One region of the Streptomyces sp. NPDC031100 genome, then DNA from elsewhere that is predicted to be linked to it. Evidence: predicted binding sites of a transcription regulator. Region 1 holds the regulator's gene; the other holds the start of a gene.
The links. Region 1 encodes HrcA, which represses chaperone genes, less so after heat shock. Its sites were predicted from a motif close to TTNGCACTCNGNNNNNCNGAGTGCNAA; they were not measured.
Positions count from the first base shown of each region.

Region 2: the regulator HrcA is predicted to act here: its motif matches at 4,444-4,470, upstream of groL (chaperonin GroEL).

Region 1 is NZ_JBVIGN010000023.1:43,029-50,695, reverse strand. It holds gene ACZ5DS_RS40840 (S41 family peptidase) at 1-1,762, opposite strand, end outside; gene ACZ5DS_RS40835 (hypothetical protein) at 1,808-2,368, opposite strand; gene ACZ5DS_RS40830 (VOC family protein) at 2,480-2,872, opposite strand; gene ACZ5DS_RS40825 (16S rRNA (uracil(1498)-N(3))-methyltransferase) at 2,891-3,631, opposite strand; gene ACZ5DS_RS40820 (nitronate monooxygenase) at 3,628-4,704, opposite strand; gene dnaJ (molecular chaperone DnaJ) at 4,805-5,941, opposite strand; gene hrcA (heat-inducible transcriptional repressor HrcA) at 5,942-6,958, opposite strand; gene ACZ5DS_RS40805 (MBL fold metallo-hydrolase) at 7,156-7,667, shown strand, end outside.
Region 2 is NZ_JBVIGN010000008.1:174,617-182,283, forward strand. It holds gene ACZ5DS_RS23405 (alpha,alpha-trehalose-phosphate synthase (UDP-forming)) at 1-779, opposite strand, end outside; gene ACZ5DS_RS23410 (glucosyl-3-phosphoglycerate synthase) at 866-1,810, opposite strand; SAM riboswitch class I at 1,941-2,083, shown strand; gene thrC (threonine synthase) at 2,101-3,384, shown strand; gene ACZ5DS_RS23420 (MoaD/ThiS family protein) at 3,381-3,656, shown strand; gene ACZ5DS_RS23425 (cold-shock protein) at 4,100-4,306, shown strand; gene groL (chaperonin GroEL) at 4,633-6,255, shown strand; gene ACZ5DS_RS23435 (Uma2 family endonuclease) at 6,346-7,026, opposite strand; gene ACZ5DS_RS23440 (hypothetical protein) at 7,086-7,667, opposite strand, start outside.

The DNA.
Region 1 (7,667 bases):
CCGGGTGGCGCAGCCACAGCACGCCGTCCTTGGCAGCGCGCAGGTTGGTGTAGCGGGCGGCCTCGACCGGGAAGGGCACGATGCGGTCGGCGAGCCCTTCGAGGTCGATCCGGGTCGTCGGGGTGCCCTCGCTGTCGGGTGTCTCCTCCTTGTCGGGCGTTCCGAAGGGCCGGCCGTGCCGCTGCGGCCCGAACGGGGACGGCGTGGTCGCGGCGAGGGTGATCAGGTGCGGGCGGACACCCTCCACGAAGGCCAGGTCGAAGACGTGCTCGTCGTAGACCGGGTCGAAGGAGCGGCTGGAGAGGAAGGCGAGGTGTTTGCCGTCGAGGGTGAAGGCGGGCGCGTAGTCCCTGAAGCGCAGCGGGGTCGCCTCGGTGACCGCCAGGTCGGTGGTGTGGGCGATGCGGAGCTGGGCGAGCGGCGGCGGGCCGGGGTGGGACCAGGCGAGCCAGCCGGAGTCGGGCGAGAAGGCGAGGTCGCTGACGTCGCCGTACTCGCTGCGGTCCACCACGCGGACCTCGCCGCTCTCGCGCTCGACCAGCAGCAGCCGCCCGTCGTGCGAGGCGACGGCGGCCCTGCTGCCGTCGGGGGCCATGACGAGGTCCAGGACGCGGCCGAGCTGTCCGGCGGCGATCCGGCGCGGGATCGCGCCGGGGGCGACGCCGGTGGCGGGCGCGAACTCCAGGGCGTCCTCGCCCTCGGCGTCGGTCACCCACACCACCCACTCCTCGCCCTCCGTGCGGAAGGTGCGCGGCCGCCGGGCCCGGACACCGGGCTGTGCGGCGAGCGCGCGGGCCGGGCCGGAGCGGTGGGTGACCCAGTGGACGGCGCCGCGTACGGCGACCGCGCTGCCGCGCGCGGTGTGGTCGGGTGCGGCGGAGCCGAACCAGTGGGCGGCGTCCACGGCGAAGGGCTGGAGGTCCACGCGCGGGCCGCCGAGCCGCACGTCCAGCCGGCGCGGTGCTGCTGCGTCGAGGTCGTCGAGCAGCCAGAGTTCGCCCGCGCTGGTGTAGACGACCCGGCGGCCGTCGGTGGCGGCGTGCCGGGCGTAGAAGCCGTCGAGGGGCGTGTGGCGCCGCAGGTCCGTCCCGTCGGCGAGGGAGGAGTAGAGGGCTCCGGTGCCCTCGTGGTCGGACAGGAACGCGATCCGGTGGCCCACCCACAGCGGGTCCTCGAGGTTGCCGTCCAGTTCCTCGTGCAGCCGGACGAACTCCCCGGTGCCCTCGCGGTCGATCCACAACTTGCCCGCCGTGCCGCCCCGGTAGCGCTTCCACCAGGCGGCCTCGCGGCCCATCGGGGCGGACAGCAGCACGGTGTGCGGGCCGTGGGCGACGGCGCCGACCGGCCCGTACGGCAGCGTGGCGGCGGGTCCGCCGTCCAGCGGGACGGCGCGCGCCCAGGTGCGGCGCAGACTCGCCTGGCCCTCCGTGCTGAGGGCGAGGACCTCGCCGTCCGGGGTCCAGCCGCGCACCTGGGTCTTCCAGCTGCCCCAGTGCGTCAGCCGCTTGGCGGGACCGCCGTCGACCGGGGCGATGTGCACCTCGGGGGCGCCGTCCCGGGTGGAGGTCCAGGCGACGGTCGTGCCGTCGGGCGAGATGCGGGGATGGTTCACCGGCACGTTGTCGGCGCTGACCCGCCAGGCGCGCCCGCCGTCCAGGGGTGCCAGCCATACGTCGTCCTCGGCGGTGAAGGTCACCAAGTCGCCGTGGAGATGGGGGAATCGGAGGTAGCCGGAGGATGCCGTCGAAGTGCCCTGAGTCACCCCGTCACCTTACGCAGCGGGCGGCTGGTCCGCCCTCGGTTTCGATCACTTGCCCTGCACCGGCCAGCAGGTCGGGTCGCCCTTGCACCACAGGGTCCGGGTGACCGTGACGGTGACGGTCGGCTGCCCGCCGGGGGGCCGGTAGGTGACGGGCGGGGTGTACGGCGGCCTCGGCGTGGCGTCGCAGTCGCCGAGCCCGCCGACGTGGAACACCTGCCTGCCCGCGACCCTGGCCGTCAGGTCCCCGCGGACGCAGGCCCCGTCGACGGCCTTGGTCACCTTGCCGGTGACGGTGATCTTCCGTCCGTCCTTGGTCTCCCCCCGGCAGTCGACGGAGACGACGGTGGTCTCCGACGGCGAGGGGGTCTTCCCGGGCGTGTAGTCGGCCTTGCCGTAGGTCCCGGTGCAGGTCAGCCAGTCGACGTTCACGTGCTGCCGTCCGAGTTCCGCGGTCGCGGTCGTGTCGGTGGTGTAGGCGACCGCCGCCGAACTGAGATCCCCCGGCCGGCATGCCGTCACCGCACCCACGGTCACCGCCGCGAGCCCGGCCGCGCCCAGCACGCGTGCGGGTCGCGGCAGGCGCCGAATCCGCCTCAATGCCCCCATGGAGGGCAGCGTGCCACCGGCTCACGCGCGGCGGAAGGCCGCATACGGCCACTCGTCTGTTCGGTTACGCCCTCCATCGGAGGACTTGCAGGTGTGGTTCGGCCGCGTGGTTCAGCCGCGCAGCAGGAGCCACTCCTGGAGTTCCACCAGGTTGCCCTCGGGGTCCTTGAGGTGGGCCACGCGCATGCGGTCGGTCATGGGGGCCGGGCCGTGGACCAGGGTGGCGCCGCGGGAGGTGATCTCCGCGCAGTAGGCGTCGAGGTCGTCGACGCGCAGCACGACCAGGGAGCGGTGGCCGTTGGCCGGCTCGGCCAGTTCGCCGAGGATCTCGGCCATCATCGACCGGTCCTGCAGCGCGATCCCGGCGGAGCCGGCGTGCGGGCTGAACTTCTCGTACGGGCCCTCGGTCGCGCCCGACTGCGGCTTGAGGCCGAGGACTTCGGCGTAGAAGCGGTAGCAGGCGGCGAAGTCGGTGACGAGGAGCCGTACCTGTGCGAGTTCCATCGTGTTCCCCCAGGTGTGTCAGGACCAGCGGCCGGTGCGGCCGAGGAGGAGGGCCGCGGCGGCGGTGCCGGCGGTGGAGGTGCGCAGCACGGTGGGGCCGAGCACGTAGGGCCGGGCGCCCGCCTGCGCGAAGAGCGCCAACTCCTCGGGGGACACTCCCCCTTCGGGGCCGACGACGAGCACGATGTCGCCCTCGGCGGGGAGTCCGGCGGTGGCGAGCCGCTCCTCGCCGCTCTCGTGGAGTACGGCCGCGAAGTCCGCCTCGGCCAGAAGTGAGGCAACCTGTTTGGTCGTCGCCGCGTCCGCGACCTCGGGGAAGCGGACCCGGCGGGACTGCTTGCCGGCCTCGCGGGCGGTGGCCCGCCACTTGCCGAGCGCCTTCAGACCGCGGTCGCCCTTCCACTGCGTGATGCACCGGGACGCCTGCCACGGCACGATCGCGTCGACGCCGACCTCGGTCATCGTCTCGACGGCGAGTTCGCCGCGGTCGCCCTTGGGCAGGGCCTGGACGACGGTGATCCGGGGGGAGGCCTCGGGTTCCTCGTGGACGGGCTCCAGGTCCGTGACCACCAGGCGGTCCTTGCCCTCGGCGGCCTTGACGACGCCCTCGGCCCAGCGGCCGCGCCCGTCGGTGAGGACGACGTCCTCGCCCGGCCGCAGCCGCTTCACGGAGACGGCGTGCCGTCCTTCGGGGCCGTCGAGCACGAACTCCGGCCCGATGCGGTCGAGTTGTTCCACCACGAAGACCGGGGCCGTCATCGCCCGTCACCTCCGGCCGACAACGCTGTCCGGGCGGCGGCGAGTTCGGCCGCCAGGACCTCCACCAGGTCCGCGGCCGGCAGCTCGCGGGCCATCCGGTGCCCCTGCCCCGCCCACAGCGCCATGCCCTGCGCGTCCCCGGCCTTGGCGGCGGCCTTGCGCAGCGGCGAGGTCAGGTGGTGGATCTCGGGGTAGGCGGCGGGGGCGTACGGGCCGTGCTCGCGCAGGAAGCGGTTGACCAGCCCGCGGGCCGGGCGGCCGGAGAAGGCGCGGGTCAGCTCGGTTCGGGCGAACAGGGGGTTGGTCAGCGCCTGCTTGTGCAGCGGGTGGGCGCCGGACTCGGGGGTGGCGAGGAACGCCGTGCCCAGCTGGGCCGCGCACGCGCCCGCCGCGAGGACGGCGGCGATCTGGCTGCCGCGCATGATGCCGCCGGCGGCGACGACCGGGATGCCCACGGCCTCCCGGACCTGCGCGATCAGCGAGAGCAGTCCGATTCCGGAGCCGTCGTTCTCCGGGATGTCCCGGTGGGTGCCCTGGTGGCCCGCGGCCTCCACGCCCTGCGCGATCACCGCGTCCGCCCCGGCCCGCTCGACCGCGCGGGCCTCCTCGGCGGTGGTGGCGGTGACCAGGGTGCGGGTCCCGGCCCGGCGCAGGGAGTCGAGGACCTCCCGGCTCGGGACGCCGAAGTGGAAGGAGACCACCGGCACCGGGTTGTCGAGGAGGACGGCGAGCTTGGCTTCGCAGCCGTCGTCCCGGCCGCTGTCGGGGTCGCCCAGCTCGGTCTCGTACCAGGCGGCCTCACCGGCCAGCTGGTGCGCGTAGACCTCGACGGCGCCCGACTCTGCATATTCGGGCTGGGGCATGAAGAGGTTCACACCGAAGGGCCGGGTCGTGAGCCCCCGCAGCTGCTTGATCTCCTGGTACATGCCGTCGGCGGTCTTGTATCCGGCGGCGAGGAACCCGAGACCGCCCGCCTCGGACACGGCGGCGGCGAGCTGCGGGACGGAGACACCGCCCGCCATGGGGGCCTGCACGATCGGGTGGGGGAAGAGATCGGTCAGTGCGGAGGACATGACGGCATGTTGTCACGTCCTCCGAACAAGTCCGAATCCGGGCTTCCCGCGGCATAGGACACTGGCATAAGGGGTGCCGAGGCACCCCTTCCGAGAGGCCTCAGCGCCCGTTGAACGCATCCTTCAACCGAGAGAACAGCCCCTGCTGACCCGGCTGGAACTGACCCTGCGGTCGTTCCTCACCGCGCAGCTTCGCCAGCTCGCGCAGCAGCCGCTCCTGCTCGGGGTCGAGCTTCGTCGGGGTCGTGACCTCGACGTGCACGATCAGGTCGCCCCGGCCGCCGCCGCGCAGATGCGTGACACCGCGGTTGTGGAGCGGGATCGACTGGCCGGACTGGGTGCCGGGCCGGATGTCGACCTCCTCCATGCCGTCCAGGGTCTCCAGCGGCACCTTGGTACCGAGGGCCGCCGCGGTCATCGGGATCGTCACCGTGCAGTGCAGATCGTCACCGCGCCGCTGGAAGGTCGGGTGCGGCAGCTCGTGGATCTCTACGTACAGGTCACCGGCCGGACCGCCACCGGGCCCGACCTCGCCCTCACCGGCGAGCTGGATCCGCGTGCCGTTGTCGACACCGGCCGGGATCTTGACGGTGAGCGTGCGACGGGAGCGGACGCGGCCGTCGCCGGCGCACTCCGGGCACGGGGTCGGCACGACCGTGCCGAAGCCCTGGCACTGGGGGCAGGGCCGCGAGGTCATGACCTGGCCCAGGAAGGACCGGGTGACCTGCGAGACCTCACCGCGCCCGCGGCACATGTCACACGTCTGCGCGGACGTGCCGGGGGCCGCGCCCTCACCGTTGCAGGTGTTGCAGACGACCGCGGTGTCGACCTGGATGTCCTTGGTCGTCCCGAAGGCCGCCTCGTCCAGCTCGACCTCGATGCGGATCATCGCGTCCTGGCCGCGCCGGGTGCGCGAGCGCGGGCCGCGCTGCGACGCCGTACCGAAGAACGCGTCCATGATGTCGGAGAAGTTGCCGAAGCCACCGGCCCCGAAGCCGCCCGCGCCGGCGCCGCCGGCCTGGGAGAGCGGGTCGCCGCCGAGGTCGTAGACCTGCTTCTTCTGCGGGTCCGACAGCACCTCGTAAGCGGCGTTGATCTCCTTGAACCGCTCCTGCGTCTTCGGGTCGGGGTTGACGTCCGGGTGCAGCTCGCGCGCGAGCCGACGGAACGCCTTCTTGATCTCATCCTGCGACGCGTCGCGGCGCACGCCGAGAACGGCGTAGTAGTCCGTGGCCACTTACGACTCCGCCAGGATCTGTCCGACGTACCGTGCCACTGCGCGTACCGCTCCCATCGTTCCCGGGTAATCCATGCGGGTCGGTCCGACCACGCCGAGCTTGGCAACCGCCTCGCCGCCCGAACCGTAACCGACCGACACGACAGAGGTGGAGTTGAGTCCCTCGTAGGCGTTCTCGTGCCCGATGCGCACGGTCATGCCCGAATCCCCCGCCTCGCCGAGGAGCTTGAGGAGCACGACCTGCTCCTCCAGGGCCTCCAGGACGGGCCGGATCGTGAGGGGGAAGTCATGTCCGAAGCGGGTGAGATTGGCGGTGCCGCCGATCATCAGCCGCTCCTCGTTCTCCTCGACGAGTGTCTCCAGCAGGGTGGAGAGCACCGTGGAGACCGTACCGCGGTCCTCGGACTCGAAGGCCTCGGGCAGGTCCTCGACCAGGCGCGGTACGTCGGTGAAGCGGCGGCCCGCGACCCGGCTGTTCAGCCGGGCCCTGAGGTCCGCCAGGGACGCCTCACCGAACGGCGCCGGGCAGTCGACCATCCGCTGCTCGACCCGGCCGGTGTCCGTGATCAGCACGAGCATCACGCGCGCGGGCGCGAGCGAGAGCAGCTCCACGTGCCGCACGGTGGACCGGGTCAGGGACGGGTACTGCACGACGGCGACCTGCCGGGTCAGCTGCGCGAGCAGCCGCACGGTCCGCGCCACCACATCGTCGAGATCGACGGCGCCGTCGAGGAAGTTCTGGATCGCCCGCCGCTCGGGCGCCGTCATCGGCTTGACGCCCGCGAGCTTGTCCACGAACAGCCGGTAGCCCTTGTCGGTGGGGATGCGCCCGGCACTGGTGTGCGGCTGCGCGATGAACCCCTCGTCCTCCAGGGCTGCCATGTCGTTGCGGACGGTGGCCGGGGAGACCCCGAGGTTGTGCCGCTCGGTCAGGGCCTTCGACCCGACCGGCTCCTCGGTGCCGACGTAGTCCTGGACGATGGCGCGCAGTACCTGAAGCCTGCGTTCACTCAGCATTCGCGCGCACCTCCAGCATGTCGTCCCCTCGGCCCTTCGGGTCGTCCGCCTGGCACTCTGCGTGTCCGAGTGCCAGCATTCCCGAGCCCAGTGTACGGGCGTGGGGTACTGACTGGGCAAGGTCGGTCGGGCCGATGGGGTCCCCCCGCTCGAGCGAAGTCGAGAGTGGGGGACGGTGGTACGGATAGCGTCGCGGTATGACGGTGACTTGGGAAGAGCTGGGCTGGGAGCGGCTGGCCCCCGGGGTCGGACGGTGCCGGCTGCCCGGCTGGGACTGCACGACGGGCCTGATTCTCGGGGAGGGTACGGCCCTGGTGGTCGACGCCGGCTCGAGCCTGGCCGAGGGCGCGCGGGTGCGGGAGCAGGCGCAGCGGCTGGCGGGGCGCCGTGTGACCCATCTCGCGCTCACCCATCCCCACTTCGACCACGTCCTCGGCGCGCCCGCGTTCGCCGGGGCGGAGGTGTACGCGGCGGTGGGCATGGACGCGGTGTTCGCGTACGAGCGCGAGGAACTGCGAGCGGATGCGATCAGGAACGGCCTGCCGGCGACGGACGCGGACGAGGCGGCGGCTGCGCTGACCCCTCCCCGCCACCTGGTCTCGGGCGAGTGGACGCTGGACCTCGGCGACGGCCGCCAGGCGCTGCTGGCCAACGTGGGCCCCGGCCACACGGCCCACGATCTCGCGGTCCTCGTCCCCGGCACCCCGGA
Region 2 (7,667 bases), on a different contig from region 1:
TCCGGCCGGTGCGCCCGCTCGCGCAGGAAGTCCGCGTCCGCCCCCAGCCCGTGCACCCCGATCCGGGTCCCGGACGGGATGCCGGGACCCAGCACCGCGTGACAGCAGTCGGTGAAGGCGTCCGCCCACCGCCGGGTCAGGAACGCGGCCCGGTCCGCGCCCAGGATGCCGCTCAGCAGCTCGGCCGCGATGTCGTCGGGCAGCAGGCGGAAGTAGTCCGGCGGGGCCCACGGGGTGTGCGAGAAGTGGCCGATGCGCAGGTCGGGACGGAGCTGCCGGAGCATCCGGGGGGCGAGGGCCAGGTGGTAGTCCTGGATGAGCACCGCCGCGCCGTCCGCCGCCTCCTCGGCCAGCGCCTCGGCGAAGGCGCGGTTGTACGCCTCGTACGACGCCCACTGCCGCCGGAACTCCGCGTCGAAGATCGGCTCCAGCGGGGTCTGGTACAGCATGTGGTGGACGAACCAGAGCACCGAGTTGGCGATGCCGTTGTACGCGTCGGAGAACACGGTCGCGTCGATGTCGAGCATCCGCACCCGCTGCCCGCCGGTCTCCTCGGCCGGCAGCAGCCCGCCGCCCGCGCGCCGTACCGCCTCCCGGTCGCCGCCGCCCAGCGCGGCGCACACCCACACCGCGTTGGTGTCCGGACCGATGGCCGACAGCCCCGAGACCAGCCCGCCGCCGCCCCGTTTGGCGAGCAGCGAGCCGTCCTCGAGGGCCTCGTACGCAACCGGGCCGCGATTGGACGCGACCAGAACGTCAGCACCGTGGGTGGAAGCCATGGTCCTCAACCTAGCCCGGCCCCGAAACGCTCAAACGTACGGTCTGCCCCGGAAGGGGGCTGTATACAGCCGTTCTCGCGCGCGCCTCACGCCACCCGGCGCGCCGCGTACTCCGCGATCTCCGCCATCGGCGGCCGCTCCTCGGTGTCCACCGAATAGGTGCGCGGCTCGAACCCGTCCTCACCCCGCTCGAACTGGGTGAGGCAGGGGCGGACGAGATGGCCGCGGGCCAGCCGGAGCTGGGCCGTGCGGTAGATCGCCGCGGCCATGCGGCCGAGGGCCTGGCCGTCCTGGTGCCGGTGCTTGCGGACGCCGACGTCGACCTGGGCGAGGGCGTCCAGGCCGACGAGGTGCAGAGCGTCGACCAGCATGCCCAGTTCCACGCCGTAGCCCACCGGGAACGGCAGCTGCTCCAGCAGCGAGCGGCGGGCCGCGTACTCGCCGCCCAGCGGCTGCACGAATCCGGCCAGTTGCGGCCAGTGCATGTTGAGCAGCGGGCGGGCCATGAGTTCCGTGACCCGGCCGCCCTGCCCCGCCGCGCCGGCGAGCGGACGGTCGTACATCGCCTTGACCAGGTCGACGTCCGGTTCGGTGAGCAGCGGGCCGACGATGCCGGAGACGAAGTCGGAGGAGAACTCCTTCAGGTCGGCGTCGATGAAACAGACGATGTCGCCGTGGGTCACCAGCAGCGAGCGCCACAGCACCTCGCCCTTGCCGGGGGCGGCCGGGATGCGGGGGAGGATGTCGTCGCGGTGGACGACCCGCGCGCCCGCGGCGGCGGCCACCGCGGAGGTGCGGTCGGTGGACCCGGAGTCGACGACGACGATCTCGTCGACCAGCGGGACCTGCTCCATGAGGTCGTGACGGATGACTGCGACGATGTCGCCGACCGTCTCCTCCTCGTTGAGCGCGGGCAGCACGACGGAGACCGACTGGCCCGTGCGCTGCTTGGCCGCCAGGATCTGGTGGAGCGGGCGATCGGTCACGGACCAGGAGCGGGTGGCCAGCCAGCGCTCGACTTCTTCCAGCACAGTCAGCGGCTCCTCACGTGTCTCGCGGTTCGGACGACTATCTCAACTGTCCTGGCCTTCGGTTACAGTCTTGAACAACGCCGATGACCATCGCATGTCGAGGGTCAACCACGCGTTGACAACTACATACCGCTCATCCAGAGGGGCAGAGGGACACGGCCCGATGAAGCCCCGGCAACCCTCCAGTCGGTTTCTCGTTCTCCAGCGAGGCTCCCGGCTAGGGAAGGTGCCAAATCCGTCTCACGGCGAGATGCGTCGTGAGGAAGATGAGGAGAAAGGGCCTCGCCTCCATGGCTGTGCAGACAGTTGCAAGCACCAGCAATCCCACCGTAGACCTCGGCCCCGCCGCGGCGCTGAGCTGTCGCGAGTGCGGTCACCGGGTGCCCCTCGGGCCGCTGTTCGCCTGCGAGGAGTGTTTCGGCCCGCTGGAGATCGCCTACGACTTCTCCGCGTACGACACCGAAGAGCTGCGTAAGCGCATCGAGGGCGGCCCCGCGAACATCTGGCGTTACGCGCCGCTGCTGCCCGTCCCCGCCGACGTGGCCGACAAGCCCAACATCAACCCCGGCTGGACCAAGCTCGTCAAGGCCGACAACCTGGCGCGCGAGCTGGGTGTCACCGGCGGGCTGTACGTGAAGGACGACTCCGGCAACCCGACGCACTCCTTCAAGGACCGGGTGGTCGCCCAGGCCCTGGAGGCCGCGCGCGCCTTCGGCTTCACCACGCTCTCCTGCTCCTCGACCGGCAACCTGGCCGGCGCCGTCGGCGCCGCCGCCGCCCGGGCCGGCTTCCGCTCCTGCGTGTTCATCCCGCACGACCTGGAGCAGGGCAAGGTCGTCATGGCCGCGGTCTACGGCGGTGAACTCGTCGGCATCGAGGGCAACTACGACGACGTGAACCGCTTCTGCTCCGAGCTGATCGGCGACCCGGCCGGCGAGGGCTGGGGCTTCGTCAACGTCAACCTGCGGCCGTACTACGCGGAGGGCTCCAAGACCCTGGCGTACGAGATCTGCGAGCAGCTCGGCTGGCGGCTCCCGGACCAGATCGTGGTCCCGATCGCCTCCGGCTCCCAGCTGACGAAGATCGACAAGGGCCTGCAGGAGCTGATCAAGCTCGGTCTGGTCGAGGACAGGCCGTACAAGATCTTCGGTGCGCAGGCCGAGGGCTGCTCGCCGGTGTCCACGGCCTTCAAGGCCGGCCACGACGTGGTCCGCCCCCAGAAGCCGAACACCATCGCCAAGTCCCTCGCCATCGGCAACCCGGCCGACGGCCCGTACGTCCTCGACATCGCGCGCCGTACCGGCGGTGCGGTGGAGGACGTGACGGACGAGCAGGTCGTCGACGCCATCAAGCTGCTGGCCCGGACCGAGGGCATCTTCGCGGAGACCGCCGGCGGTGTGACCGTCGGCGTGACGAAGAAGCTGATCGAGAACGGCGTCCTGGACCCGTCCCTGACCACGGTCGTCCTCAACACGGGTGACGGCCTCAAGACCCTCGACGCGGTGGCCGGCACCGGCCTCACCGCCACCATCCGCCCGACCCTGGACTCCTTCCGAGAGGCTGGCCTCGCATGAGCGTGACCGTTCGCATCCCCACCATCCTGCGCACCTACACCGGCGGCCAGGCCGAGGTCGCCGCCGAGGGCGCGACCCTCTCCGAGGTCATCGCGGACCTGGAGAAGAACCACACCGGGATCGCCGCCCGCGTGCTGGACGACCAGGGCAAGCTGCGTCGGTTCGTCAATGTGTACGTCAATGACGACGACGTGCGTTTCGAGCAGGGCCTGGAGACCGCGACCCCGGACGGCGCCGGTGTCTCCATCATTCCGGCCGTCGCCGGCGGCTGACAGAATGACCGATCATTACCTTCGGTAACCCCGGTCACTGAATGTTCATCCCATTGCCCCCTCCGTGAGAGAAGCGGAGGGGGCAATTCTGTGTGATTGAGCGCGGTACAGTTGGGGAACGCGCTCCGGGCTTGCGGGTCGCAAGCCTCGGAAACATGCCGTCCGCCCCGATGAGAAGTAGCCAAAGTGTGCGGGCGATATGCGGCATTCGCGCCATTTGTGGAGCCCGACTTGCCCTGAATTCGGACGAATTCTCGGCAGATTCCGGACCGGGCTCGTCCAGAATTCTCGTCCGATTGACCTGTTGCAGACGGCAGTTGGACAGATACATTCAGCCGCGGTCGACGCGTTCCGGCGCACGCCCCCGACCAATGGGGGGTGAGGTCTGACCCGGGTCCGCGAAGTGTGGATCTGTGCAAGGGCCAGTAATAGGGGAGTTAGGCATGGCTCAGGGCACCGTCAAGTGGTTCAACGCGGAGAAGGGGTACGGCTTCATCGCGGTCGACGGTGGTGCGGATGTTTTCGTCCACTACAGCGCGATCCAGATGGACGGTTACCGCACCCTGGAAGAGGGACAGCGGGTCGACTTCGAGATCTCGCAGGGCCAGAAGGGCCCGCAGGCGGACATGGTCCGGCTGGCGACCAGCTGAAGCACGCGTCGACTGACAGCGACGTTCTACTGCTCATCTTCGAAGGGCCCGTACCTCCTGGGGTGCGGGCCCTTCGTCATGCCCGCCGCCCCCGTGTTCGCGCGCGGCTGAGTACCCCCTCCGTCACCCCCGAGGCGCTTGCACTCGGGGGTGCCGAGTGCTAATCATTGGCGTTAGCACTCTGAAGGTGAGAGTGACAAAGAAGGACCGGGTCGGTGAGGCCCGCAGGCCAGGTGGGGCAAGGAACCACAGGTCGGCGAGCCGTCCGTCGCGGGCGCGGGCGCGGTCCGAAGGAATCACCCCCAGTCCTGGAGGGACCACTTCACATGGCCAAGATCATCGCGTTCGACGAGGAGGCGCGGCGCGGCCTCGAGCGCGGCATGAACCAGCTCGCGGACGCCGTGAAGGTGACGCTCGGCCCCAAGGGCCGCAACGTCGTCCTCGAGAAGAAGTGGGGCGCCCCCACGATCACCAACGACGGTGTCTCCATCGCCAAGGAGATCGAGCTCGAGGACCCGTACGAGAAGATCGGCGCCGAGCTGGTCAAGGAAGTCGCGAAGAAGACGGACGACGTAGCCGGTGACGGCACGACGACCGCGACCGTCCTGGCCCAGGCCCTGGTCAAGGAAGGCCTGCGCAACGTAGCCGCCGGCGCCAACCCGATGGCTCTCAAGCGCGGTATCGAGAAGGCCGTGGAGGCCGTCTCCGCCGCCCTCCTCGAGCAGGCGAAGGACGTCGAGACCAAGGAGCAGATCGCCTCCACCGCGTCCATCTCCGCCGCCGACACCCAGATCGGCGAGCTGATCGCCGAGGCCATGGACAAGGTCGGCAAGGAAGGCGTCATCACCGTCGAGGAGAGCAACACCTTCGGCCTGGAGCTCGAGCTCACCGAGGGCATGCGCTTCGACAAGGGCTACATCTCCGCCTACTTCGCGACCGACATGGAGCGCATGGAGGCGTCGCTCGAGGACCCGTACATCCTCATCGCCAACTCCAAGATCGGCTCCGTCAAGGACCTGCTCCCGCTCCTCGAGAAGGTCATGCAGTCGGGCAAGCCGCTGCTGATCATCGCCGAGGACGTCGAGGGCGAGGCCCTGTCGACCCTGGTCGTCAACAAGATCCGCGGCACCTTCAAGTCCGTCGCCGTCAAGGCCCCGGGCTTCGGCGACCGCCGCAAGGCCATGCTCGGCGACATCGCCATCCTCACGGGCGGCGAGGTCATCTCCGAGGAGGTCGGCCTCAAGCTGGAGAACGCGACCCTGGACCTCCTGGGCCGCGCCCGCAAGGTCGTCATCACCAAGGACGAGACCACCATCGTCGACGGTGCCGGCTCCTCCGAGCAGGTCAACGGCCGGGTGAACCAGATCCGCGCCGAGATCGAGAACAGCGACTCGGACTACGACCGCGAGAAGCTGCAGGAGCGCCTGGCGAAGCTCGCCGGCGGTGTCGCGGTCATCAAGGCCGGTGCCGCCACCGAGGTGGAGCTCAAGGAGCGCAAGCACCGCATCGAGGACGCCGTCCGCAACGCGAAGGCCGCCGTCGAGGAGGGCATCGTCGCCGGTGGTGGCGTGGCCCTGCTGCAGGCCTCGGGCGTCTTCGAGAAGCTGGAGCTCGAGGGTGACGAGGCGACCGGCGCCAACGCCGTGAAGCTCGCGCTGGAGGCTCCGCTGAAGCAGATCGCCGTCAACGGTGGTCTCGAGGGCGGCGTCGTCGTGGAGAAGGTGCGCAACCTGGCCGTCGGCCACGGTCTGAACGCCGCCACGGGCGAGTACGTCGACATGATCGCCGAGGGCATCATCGACCCGGCGAAGGTGACCCGCTCTGCCCTGCAGAACGCCGCCTCCATCGCCGCGCTGTTCCTCACCACCGAGGCCGTCATCGCCGACAAGCCGGAGAAGGCCGCCGCGGCTGCTCCGGGCGGCATGCCGGGCGGTGACATGGACTTCTGATCGACCTGACGGTTGATCGCCTGTCCCATCGACCGAGGGCGGTGCTTCCAGCTTGTGGCTGGGGGTGCCGCCCTCGGGCGTTTACTGAGGTCAGTCGGCGTACCGCTTGAGTTGCTCGGTGTCGAGGGTGATGCTCACGGGCGGCGGCAGCTCGACAGTGGTGCCCCACGGGTAGGACGGAGACCGCTGGTATTGCCCGTCCTTGGGCTCGCTGTAGACGACGACTGTGTTGCTGTCGCGGTCGATGAGGAGGTAGACGGGGATGCCGGCCGCCGCGTAGCCGGTGGGCTTGTCGATGCGGTCACGCTGGTCGGTGTCGCGGTCGTGGGAGGTGATCTCCACGGCCATGAGAACACCGTCGGTTTTCGACCACTCGCCATCGCCTGTGAAGTGGTCCACCGGTACGAGGGTCCCGTCCGTGCGGGCGCGGCCCTTGCGGTATGCCTCAGCCTTGACACCGGACTCGGGTACGAGATCGAGGTCGGGACGGTGCTGCATGCACTGGCGCAACAGCCACATGAAGATTGAGCGGTGGTTGCCGTCCGGCACTGCCTTGACCTCGACTTTTCCGTTGATGTACTCAAGCCGCACGGTTTCGGGTGCCACTGCGGCCAACTCCTCGAACTCCTCGACGTCGAGCGGGCCGTGCCGAACGCACAGCCTTCCGCCGAGGAACTCCAGGCGGTACCGCAGTTCCCTAGGAGCCCTGCGGACGAGTTCCTCGAAGTCCTCGACGGACATCTGCGGGTGTTCTTCGGTGTCAGGGGTCATGGCGTCGCCTCCTCCCCTCCATCGTGCCCCTGAGTGGTCATGTCGGACCGTGGAAGCTGTCATACGGGTGCCCTTTCTCGTCGTCTGAGGGACATCGCAGCGCGGATCTCCGCTGCGTGGACTTGGACCGCTGAAGTGGGCAGGGGCGCGTTGGAGTGCGACGGCGCGTGTTCGCCCCGGCAGTCGCCACACACGCCCCCCGGCAGTGCTTCCGGCCGCCCCGGCACCCCGCACTCCGCGCACTCCAGGACCCGGCGGGGTGGGCGGCGGACCGGTTCCGGCGGGAGTTTGTCGATCAGCCGGCGGCGGACCAGGGCGGCCGGGTGGTGGACCGGGGTGGGCAGGCCCTCGGTCAGGGCGCGGAGTACGGTCTCGTCGGTGGCTCCGCGTGCGAACCACTCCGTCAGGAGCGGGGCGAGCGCGGCGCAGTCGGCGGCGGAGAGGGACAGGACCGGGGCCGTTCGGCCCAGGGCGGCGAGGAGGATGTGGGCACGGGAGCGGGTGGGGCCGGGCCGTTCGGGTGGGTCCTCTGGTACGTCGCCGCGCGTGAAGGCCGCCCACCAGCCGTCGTCGCGTGCGGTACGGGACCACCACGATCGGGTGATCCAGCGCGAGCTGCCGTCCTTCGTCTCCAGCCGCTC